DNA from 2 places in the Ottowia sp. SB7-C50 genome. Region 2 is predicted to be linked to the other one. Evidence: predicted binding sites of a transcription regulator. Region 2 holds the regulator's gene; the other holds the start of a gene.

Region 1 (4,412 bases), 920 kb from region 2:
AACGGCTTGTTGGCCAGGTTCTGCGCCACCAGCCACGTCAACGCCAGGCTGATCGGCCACAGCAACAGCAGCGGCGTCAGCATCCAGTCCAGGATTTCGCCGAACAGCGACCGCTGCGTGCGTTGAAACAGCTTGACTGCCATGCTATTGTGTTAATAGCTGCTTGCGCTTGACCATCAAGCGCAAGCAGCCCATTTCATCCAAAAACCGCGCGCAACACGAAGAGGGCTGCGCAGCAAGCCCGCCCCCTCCGATGGCCGCGGAGCAGGCCACCCGGGAAACGCCGCGGCCGGGGTCCCCCCCGGCCGCCAGCGTTGTCCCCCCGGGGGGAAGGCGCGCCAGCGCCTCAGGGGGGAGCCAGTTACGGGGGAGCAATTTTCTCCAGGCAGTAACCCAACCCCCGCACCGTCGCGATGCGGATCGGCCCCTTCTCGATCTTCTTGCGCAGGCGGTGGATATAGACCTCGATGGCGTTGTTGCTGACTTCCTCGCCCCATTCGCACAGGCGCTCGACCAGCTGCTCCTTGCTCACCAGCCGGCCGCTGCGCTGCAGCAGCACTTCCAGCAGGCCCAGCTCGCGCGCCGACAGGTCGATCATGCGGCCGTCGATGCTGGCCACGCGGCCGGTTTGGTCGTATTCGAGCGGGCCGTGCTTGATGGTGGAGGTGGCCGCGCCCATGCCGCGCCGCGTCAGGGCGCGCACGCGCGCTTCCAGCTCGCTCAGCGCGAACGGCTTGGCCATGTAGTCGTCGGCGCCGTAGTCCAGCCCCTTGACGCGCTCTTCCACGCTGTCGGCGGCGGTCAGGATCAGCACCGGCAGCGTCTGCCCGCGCGCGCGCAGGCGCTTGAGCACCTCCAGCCCGTGCAGGCGCGGCAGCCCCAGGTCAAGGATCAGCAGGTCGAATTCGGTGTTGGTGAGCAGCGCGGTATCGGCTTCGCTGCCACTGGCCACGTGGTCGACCGCGGCGCCGGCATTGCGCAGGCTGCGCATCAGGCCATCGGCCAGCACCTGGTCGTCTTCGGCGATCAGAATGCGCATGACTTTTGTCTCCTCAGGGTCGTTGTGGTTGCGCCAGCAGGGAAATTCTAGGCGGGATGGACGCGGCGCGCCCCGCCAGTGTGGCATGGACGGCCGGGCGGGCGCTGGGCGCCATCCGTGGACGCGGGTTTCGGGGCTGAATCGGCGCACGCGCCCGCGGGGCGGACCTCAACGCGCATAGGCCTCCAGCCCCAGCGCCACCACCGTTGCCACCTCGTCGCCCACAGCGGCGCGGAATTCGGCTTCAGCCTGCGTCAGCGCCGTGCGGAACGCCGCCAGCCAGTCCAGCCCGGCGGGGGTGAACACGATTCGCCGCGCCCGCGCGTCCAGCGGGTCGGGCTGGCGCGCCACCAGGCCCCAGGCCTCGCACTGGTCCACCAGGTCGCCCATCGCCTGCTTGGTCATGCCGGCCCGCTGCGCCAGCTCAGTCAGCCGCGCGCCCGCCAGCGGCAGGTGGCGCGTGATGTGGATGTGCGCCGCGCCCACCTTGTCGCGCGCCGCCAGATGGGCCAGCGCCAGCGGCGCCTGCTCGCTCACCGTCATCAACTGCAGCACGCGCGCGTCAAAGCGCCGCATGGCCTCGCCCAGCAGGCGCCCCAGGTGGCTCTGGCGCCAGCGGTCGTCGGTCATGTCAAGGGGCGCAGCAGGCATGGCCGATATGATAAGGTAAACTGACTTAAATTTCAGTTTACTCGATCCAATGTATTGATATACAGTCCTGTTCAAGCATCCAGTTCAAACCGGCTGCCACCCCCGCTCCATGCGGGTAACCCATTGATTCACCGGAGGATTTCATCATGGACATGGCCGTCGCCGACAAGACCGAAAAAGCCAAGGCCCTGCAGGCCGCGCTGGCCCAGATCGAAAAGCAGTTTGGCAAGGGCACCATCATGCGCCTGGGCGAGGGCGAAGCGATCGAGGACATCCAGGTCGTCTCCACCGGCTCGCTGGGGCTGGACGTGGCGCTGGGCGTGGGCGGCCTGCCGCGCGGCCGTGTGATCGAGATCTACGGGCCGGAAAGCTCGGGCAAGACCACGCTCACGCTGCAGGTCATTGCCGAAATGCAGAAGCTCGGCGGCACCTGCGCCTTCATCGACGCCGAACACGCGCTGGACACCGCCTACGCGCAAAAGCTGGGCGTCAACCTGTCCGACATGCTGATCAGCCAGCCCGACACCGGCGAGCAGGCGCTGGAAATCGTCGATTCGCTGGTGCGCTCGGGCGCCGTCGACCTGGTCGTGATCGACTCGGTGGCCGCGCTCACGCCCAAGGCCGAGATCGAAGGCGACATGGGCGACAGCCTGCCCGGCCTGCAGGCGCGCCTGATGAGCCAGGCGCTGCGCAAGCTCACCGCCACCATCAAGAAGACCAACTGCACGGTGATCTTCATCAACCAGATCCGCATGAAGATCGGCGTCATGTTCGGCAGCCCCGAGACCACCACGGGCGGCAACGCGCTCAAGTTCTACGCCTCGGTGCGCCTGGACATCCGCCGCATCGGCACCCTCAAGAAGGGCGACGAGGCCATCGGCAACGAAACCCGCGTCAAGGTGGTGAAGAACAAGGTCAGCCCGCCCTTCAAGCAGGCCGAGTTCGACATCCTGTTCGGCGAAGGCATCAGCCGCGAGGGCGAGATCATCGACATGGGCGTCACCGCCAAGGTGGTCGACAAATCCGGCGCCTGGTACGCCTACCAGGGCGAAAAAATCGGCCAGGGCCGCGACAACGCCCGCGAGTTCCTGCGCGAGAACCCCGAACTGGCCAGGGAGATTGAAAACAAGGTGCGAGAGTCGCTCGGCATCGCCGGGCGACCGGCGGCGGCGCAAGCCGACGCGCCGGAGGCGTGAGCCGAGGTGCGCGATTTCAGCACAGGCGTCATGTCGACGCAGCCGACGTGAAGGCCGCGTCAGCGGCCGGGCCGAAGCTACAACCGTGTTCGCATTCGCGCGGCATCGCCGGGCGACCCGCGGTGAAGCAAGACGACGTGACTGAGGCGCAAGCCGAGGTGGACGCAATTTCACCTCACGCTGACACCCGCGAAGCGCAAGTTATTGCGTCGACGTAAACGACAGGACCAATTTCGTCATTCCCGCGAAGGCGGGAATCCATGCATCAACCCGCCGCGATGCCTGCAAATGCCCCTTGGACTCGCGCCTTCGCGGGAGTGACGCTGTGAGCGGAGTTGTTCAAGTGGATAGCTATGGGATCAATCAGCCGGAGCGCGGTGTACCGGCGCCAACAAGTTCCGCGAGTCGTCCGGCATTGCCGGGCGACCTGCGGCGGCGCAGTCCGGGGCGCACTTGCCGTGCGACGCTCCTCGCCAAAGGCCCAGTGCAGCATCCAATCGGCCCCCAGCGCTTGCTCAGTAACGTATTAAGCTATTGAAATCATAGTAATCGCCATGCCATCCCTCCCGTCGCGCATCTCGCTCAAAGGCCGGGCGCTGCGCTATCTGGCGGCGCGCGAGCACTCGCGCACCGAGTTGGCGGCCAAGCTGGCCCGCCATATGGCCGATGACGATGCGCCAGACGCCATTGAAAAGGTGCTGGACGAACTGACGGCCAAGGGCTTCATCGACGAGGGGCGCGTGGCCGAATCGGTGCTGCACCGCCGTGCCAACAGACTGGGCGGCGCCCGCGTGATGCAGGAATTGCGCGCCAAGGGCCTGTCCGCCCCGGTGATGGCCGAGGCCGCCGAACAACTGCGCGCCACCGAACTGGCGCGGGCGAAAGAGGTCTGGCGCCGTAAGTTCGGCCAGTTGCCCTCCGATGCCGCCGAACGCGCCCGTCAATGGCGTTTCCTGGCCGGGCGAGGCTTTTCCGGCGACATCGCGCGCCGTGTGTTGGGCGGAGCGGGCGAAGACGACTCCGCCTGAAGCTTTAGCGCGCCGCCACCTGGGCGAAGGTGGAATCGCTTACAGCCGCAAGATCGAACGCGCCCTCACGCTCGACGAACTGCTGCCGCACCTCAACCCGCTGGTCGACGCCATTGCCGAGCAAGTGGGCAGCGAACTCGCCGCCGAGTTTGCCGATACCGCCGCATTCATCCTCAGTCCGCGGTGACCGCGCTGGCCGCGCGGGCCGTTGTGCGGCGCGGTCGCCGGGTCAGACGCCCAGCATCAGTTTCAGGTTCTGCACCGCGGCGCCGCTGGCGCCCTTGCCCAGGTTGTCGAGCCGCGCCACGCACAGGGCCTGGCGTGCCTCGGGGTTGCCGAAGACGCGGATTTCCAGCTGATTGGTGCCCTTGAGCGCCACCGCGTCCAGCTTGCCCGATTCGGGCGCGTCTTCCACGCTCACAGCCTCGGCGCCGCGGTAGTGCGCCCGGTAGGCGTCCAGCAGGCGCGCCGCGTCGGGCTGGCCGGGCAGCAGGTCCA
Region 2 (4,412 bases):
CTACAGCTATCGCGCGGCGTTTCTGCGCGCGTTTCCGTCGCTGCCGCCGGCGCCGCTGGAGCAGTGCGAGGCGCTGGAGCAGTTGCGCGCGCTGTGGCACGGCCACCGCATCGCCGTGCACGTGACGCCGCACGCGCCCGGCCCGGGCGTCGACACGCCCGAAGACCTGGCGCGCGTGCGCGCGCTGTTCGACTGACGGGCGCGCCGGGCGTCTGCGCGGCAGAAGCCACGCTGTCAGCCTGACGCAGGCCGCTGCGTGCTATTCTTGATTCGACATCCACCACGCCCGCGCCACGCATCGGCGCCTAGACAGGCACCGCCATTCCAACCGAGGAGCACACTTGAAACTCATTCTTCTGGGCGCCCCCGGCGCCGGCAAGGGCACGCAGGCGGCCTTCATCTGCCAGAAATACGGCATCCCGCAAATCTCCACCGGCGACATGCTGCGCGCCGCCGTCAAGGCCGGCACGCCGCTGGGCCTGCAGGCCAAGAGCGTGATGGAGTCAGGCGGCCTGGTCAGCGACGACCTGATCATCAACCTGGTGAAGGAGCGCATCGCCCAGCCCGATTGCGCCAACGGCTTCCTGTTTGACGGCTTTCCGCGCACCATTCCGCAGGCCGAGGCCATGCGGGCAGCCGGCGTCAAGCTGGACTACGTGCTCGAGATCGACGTGCCCTTCGACGCCATCATCGACCGCATGAGCGGCCGCCGCAGCCACCCGGCCAGCGGCCGCACCTACCACGTCAAGTTCAACCCGCCCAAGGTGGAAGGCAAGGACGACGTCACCGGCGAGCCGCTGGTGCAGCGCGACGACGACAAGGAAGACACCGTGCGCAAGCGCCTGGAGGTGTACGACCAGCAGACGCGCCCGCTGGTGAGCTACTACAGCAACTGGGCCGCCCAGGAGCCCGCCGCCGCGCCCAAGTACCGCAAGATCAGCGGCACCGGCACGGTCGACGAAATCACGGCGCGCGCGCTGCAGGCGCTGGCCAGCTGACGCGCCGCGGCGTCACGCCGCGCTGCGCACCTCAACGCCCCGCTGGCCGGGGCGTTGTGCTTTCCGGGTGCCGGGTGCTGCTGGGAATGTGGGCGGCAGAAGGCGTCGAAGCGAAACGTGCGAAAAACGAGGATAGCTTCGGTGTACCGACGAACCCATAGCCGGGCTATGGGCGCAGGCGGTAACACCGCGATAGACCGTTTTCTCGCGCGTTGCAGCCGACGCACCTCTGCCGGCCACACTCCTAGGGCGTGCCGGCGGCGCGCCCCAGCACCATCACCCAATGCTCGCCCCAGGGCGAGCGTGCATCGGACGCACAGGCCACGCCCACGTCGGTGTATTCCGGCGCCGCCATGTTGACGCAATGCGGCGGGCTGTCCTGCCACAGCGCCAGCACCGCGCCCGCCGACGACACGCCGGCCGCGGCGTTTTCGCCCACGCCCCAGGCAGAAAAGCCGGCCTCGGCCACGCGTTGCGCCACGCTGCTGCCGTCGCTGCCCACGTGCGTCACCGCACCCATGGCGGCCGAATCGGCCGCGTGGCGCGCCGCCGCCGCGGCCAGCCGGTCGTCCCAGCGCAACGCCGCCACCGGCGCCTGCGCCACCCCGGCGCACGACGCGCCCTGCGCGCGCCATGAGTTGAGCAGCGCCGCCACGGCACGGCCTGCCTGCGCATCGCCGCAGGCGGTCTTTCCCGTCGAAACCAGGGGCGGTTGCACGACCCCCGTGGTGGGGGTCGCCGCCGCCGACGTGCTGGTCGAGGTTGCATCGGATGCCGCTGCCGGCGCGCTGGTCGCCTGGTCGCTGGCCGATACCGCGGTCGGTGCCGCGGGGCTGGCCGTACTGGAGGTGACGTCGCCGCCGCCCCCGCAGGCGGCCAAAAACCCCACCAGGCACAGGCCTGCGCCTGCCCAACCCCTCCGTCGTACGCCGGATCGCTTCATCTCGTTCGTCACTCGCACCCCAGTCCCAAAAACCGAAAGCCGCGACCATAGCGCCCGCCGGCGCCTTGGCCCGCGCCCATCGGGCTTTGGCGTGGCAAGAAGCTGTAAATGTCGTGACCGCCGCAGCGCCCCACCCGCAGTGACCTGACGCCCATTGCTTTCAATTTCATAGCAACAGAGTCTTCGTGCAAAAGGGCCGGCGCCCCGTTCACAAGACACTTGCGCATTGCGTTAAACTGGTTAAAAATACAGTTACTGGATATCAACACAGGCCTGCCCTGCACCGCCATGACCGATACGCCCAAACTCACCGCCCGCCAGCAGGAAATCCTGCAGCTGGTGCAGCACGCCATTGCCCGCACCGGCGCACCGCCCACGCGTGCCGAAATCGCGGCCGAGCTGGGCTTCAAGTCCGCCAACGCCGCCGAAGAGCACCTGCAGGCCCTGGCCCGCAAAGGCGTGATCGAGCTGGTCAGCGGCACCTCGCGCGGCATCCGCCTCAAGGGCGCGGGCCGCACCGGCGTGCGCACCGACGCCTTCAGCCTGCCGCTGCCCGGCATGGCGCAACTGGCGCTGCCCCTCATCGGCCGCGTGGCGGCCGGCTCGCCCATCCTGGCGCAAGAACACGTCGACCAGACCTATCACATCGAGCCCGGCCTGTTCCCGCAGCGGCCCGACTACCTGCTGCGCGTGCGCGGCATGTCCATGCGCGACGCCGGCATCATCGACGGCGACCTGCTGGCCGTGCAGTCCACGCGCGACGCGCGCAACGGCCAGATCGTCGTGGCGCGCCTGGGCGACGATGTCACCGTCAAGCGCTTTCACCGCCACAAGGACCAGATCGAACTGCACGCCGAAAACCCCGACTACCCCACCATCGTCGTGCGCCCGGGCGAACCGTTCGAGATCGAAGGGCTGGCGGTCGGCCTGATCCGCAACAGCATGCTGATGTAGCCCTGCTTTCCCGCGCCGCCGCAGGTGGCGGGCGTGCAGACGATGGGCCGCCCCGGCGCCGTCGTCCACACCCTGCGGCAGCGCCCCGCCTGGCTCGGTCGAGCCGGGCCGCATCAATCTCGCCTGTGTCCAACCTGTTTCTGTCCTGAAAGGTTTTACATGGGAAACAAAGTCATTCACCTGGCCGACTGGGCCGTGCCCAGCTATCGCCGGCAGCGCAGCGCCGCACCGCGCACCGTCACCTCGCCAGCGGGCGGCTGGAGCGACATGGCCCGCCAGCGGGTGGCGCAGCGCCACGCGGGCGCGCAGGGCGGCCCCACCAGCCTGTCGCTGGTGCCCAGCGCCGAAGCGCCCGGTGCCGCCCCCATCGTCACCGGCGCGCCCGCCGTGCGGGTGACCCGCCCGTTGGACGCGCGCCATGCGGCAGACGCCAGCGGGCGGCTGCGCATTTCGGGGCGGCTCATCGACGTGTGCGCCGAACTGGAACGGCTGGCCGCCGCCGAGGCGCAGGCCGCGTTGCCGCGCCGGGCTTGAGCGTGGCCGCGCCGCGCGGGGGCGCCGCGCCCATCCCGGTAGATGGGCGGCGTTGACGGGGCGCACCGCCCTGGGTGCGAAGCCGCCCGCGCCAGCCATCTGCGGTGGCGTGCCCGGGCGTGATGGCTGGCAGCACACGGCACTTTTCGCCCGCTGGCGCTGGCCCATCAACGGCGAATTGCTCCTGAATTCGAAGCAAAATGTCGGGCGCCAGCGCGCGTGCCCGGCGCGGCGCAAGCCCATCGACGCGGCGTTCCACGCCTTGCTTTCGCATCGCGGCGCATGCCGCCTGGCCGCGGCGCTGCGGTACGACCATGCCCAAAGGCACAATGCGGGTCATGAATATCGTGATCCTCGACGACTATCAGGACGCCGTTCGCAAGCTGCCCTGCGCGTCCAAGCTCGAGCCGTATCCCGCCAAGGTCTACACCAACACCGTCAAGGGGCTGGGCCAGTTGTCGGTGCGCCTGCGCGATGCCGAAGTGATCGTGCTGATCCGCGAGCGCACGCACATCACGCGCCAGCTGGTCGAAAAGCTGCCCAGACTGAAAATGATCTCGCAGACGGGGCGCATCGGCAGCCATGTCGACGTGGTGGCCTGCACCGAGCGCGGCATCGCCGTCGCCGAAGGCGTGGGTTCGCCGGTGGCACCGGCCGAGCTGACCTGGGCGCTGATCATGGCGGCCGCACGCCGGCTGCCGCAGTACGTGGGCAACCTCAAGCACGGCGCGTGGCAGCAGTCGGGTCTGAAGTCGGCGTCGATGCCGCCCAACTTCGGCCTGGGCACGGTGCTGCGCGGGCGCACGCTGGGCATCTGGGGCTACGGCAAGATCGGCCAGCTGGTGGCCGGCTACGGCCGCGCCTTCGGCATGCGCGTGATGGTGTGGGGTTCGCCGGAATCGCTGGCCCGCGCGCGCGCCGACGGGCACGCCGCGGCACACGACAAGGCCGACTTCTTCGCCAACGCCGATGTGCTGTCGCTG

What was found. The regulator LexA, encoded in region 2, represses DNA repair genes until DNA is damaged. The targets are predictions, from matches to a motif close to ACTGTATNNNNATACAGT.
Region 1: the regulator LexA is predicted to act here: its motif matches at 1,739-1,756, upstream of recA (recombinase RecA).

What each region holds. Positions count from the first base shown of each region.
Region 1 is NZ_CP136995.1:128,412-132,823, forward strand. It holds gene R0D99_RS00625 (sensor histidine kinase) at 1-143, opposite strand, end outside; gene R0D99_RS00630 (response regulator transcription factor) at 362-1,039, opposite strand; gene R0D99_RS00635 (MarR family winged helix-turn-helix transcriptional regulator) at 1,208-1,690, opposite strand; gene recA (recombinase RecA) at 1,837-2,886, shown strand; gene recX (recombination regulator RecX) at 3,441-3,914, shown strand; gene R0D99_RS00650 (hypothetical protein) at 3,877-4,101, shown strand; gene argC (N-acetyl-gamma-glutamyl-phosphate reductase) at 4,144-4,412, opposite strand, start outside.
Region 2 is NZ_CP136995.1:2,817,823-2,822,234, forward strand. It holds gene kdsB (3-deoxy-manno-octulosonate cytidylyltransferase) at 1-196, shown strand, start outside; gene adk (adenylate kinase) at 342-998, shown strand; gene R0D99_RS13475 (CAP domain-containing protein) at 1,243-1,716, opposite strand; gene lexA (transcriptional repressor LexA) at 2,230-2,895, shown strand; gene R0D99_RS13485 (hypothetical protein) at 3,055-3,429, shown strand; gene R0D99_RS13490 (D-2-hydroxyacid dehydrogenase family protein) at 3,768-4,412, shown strand, end outside.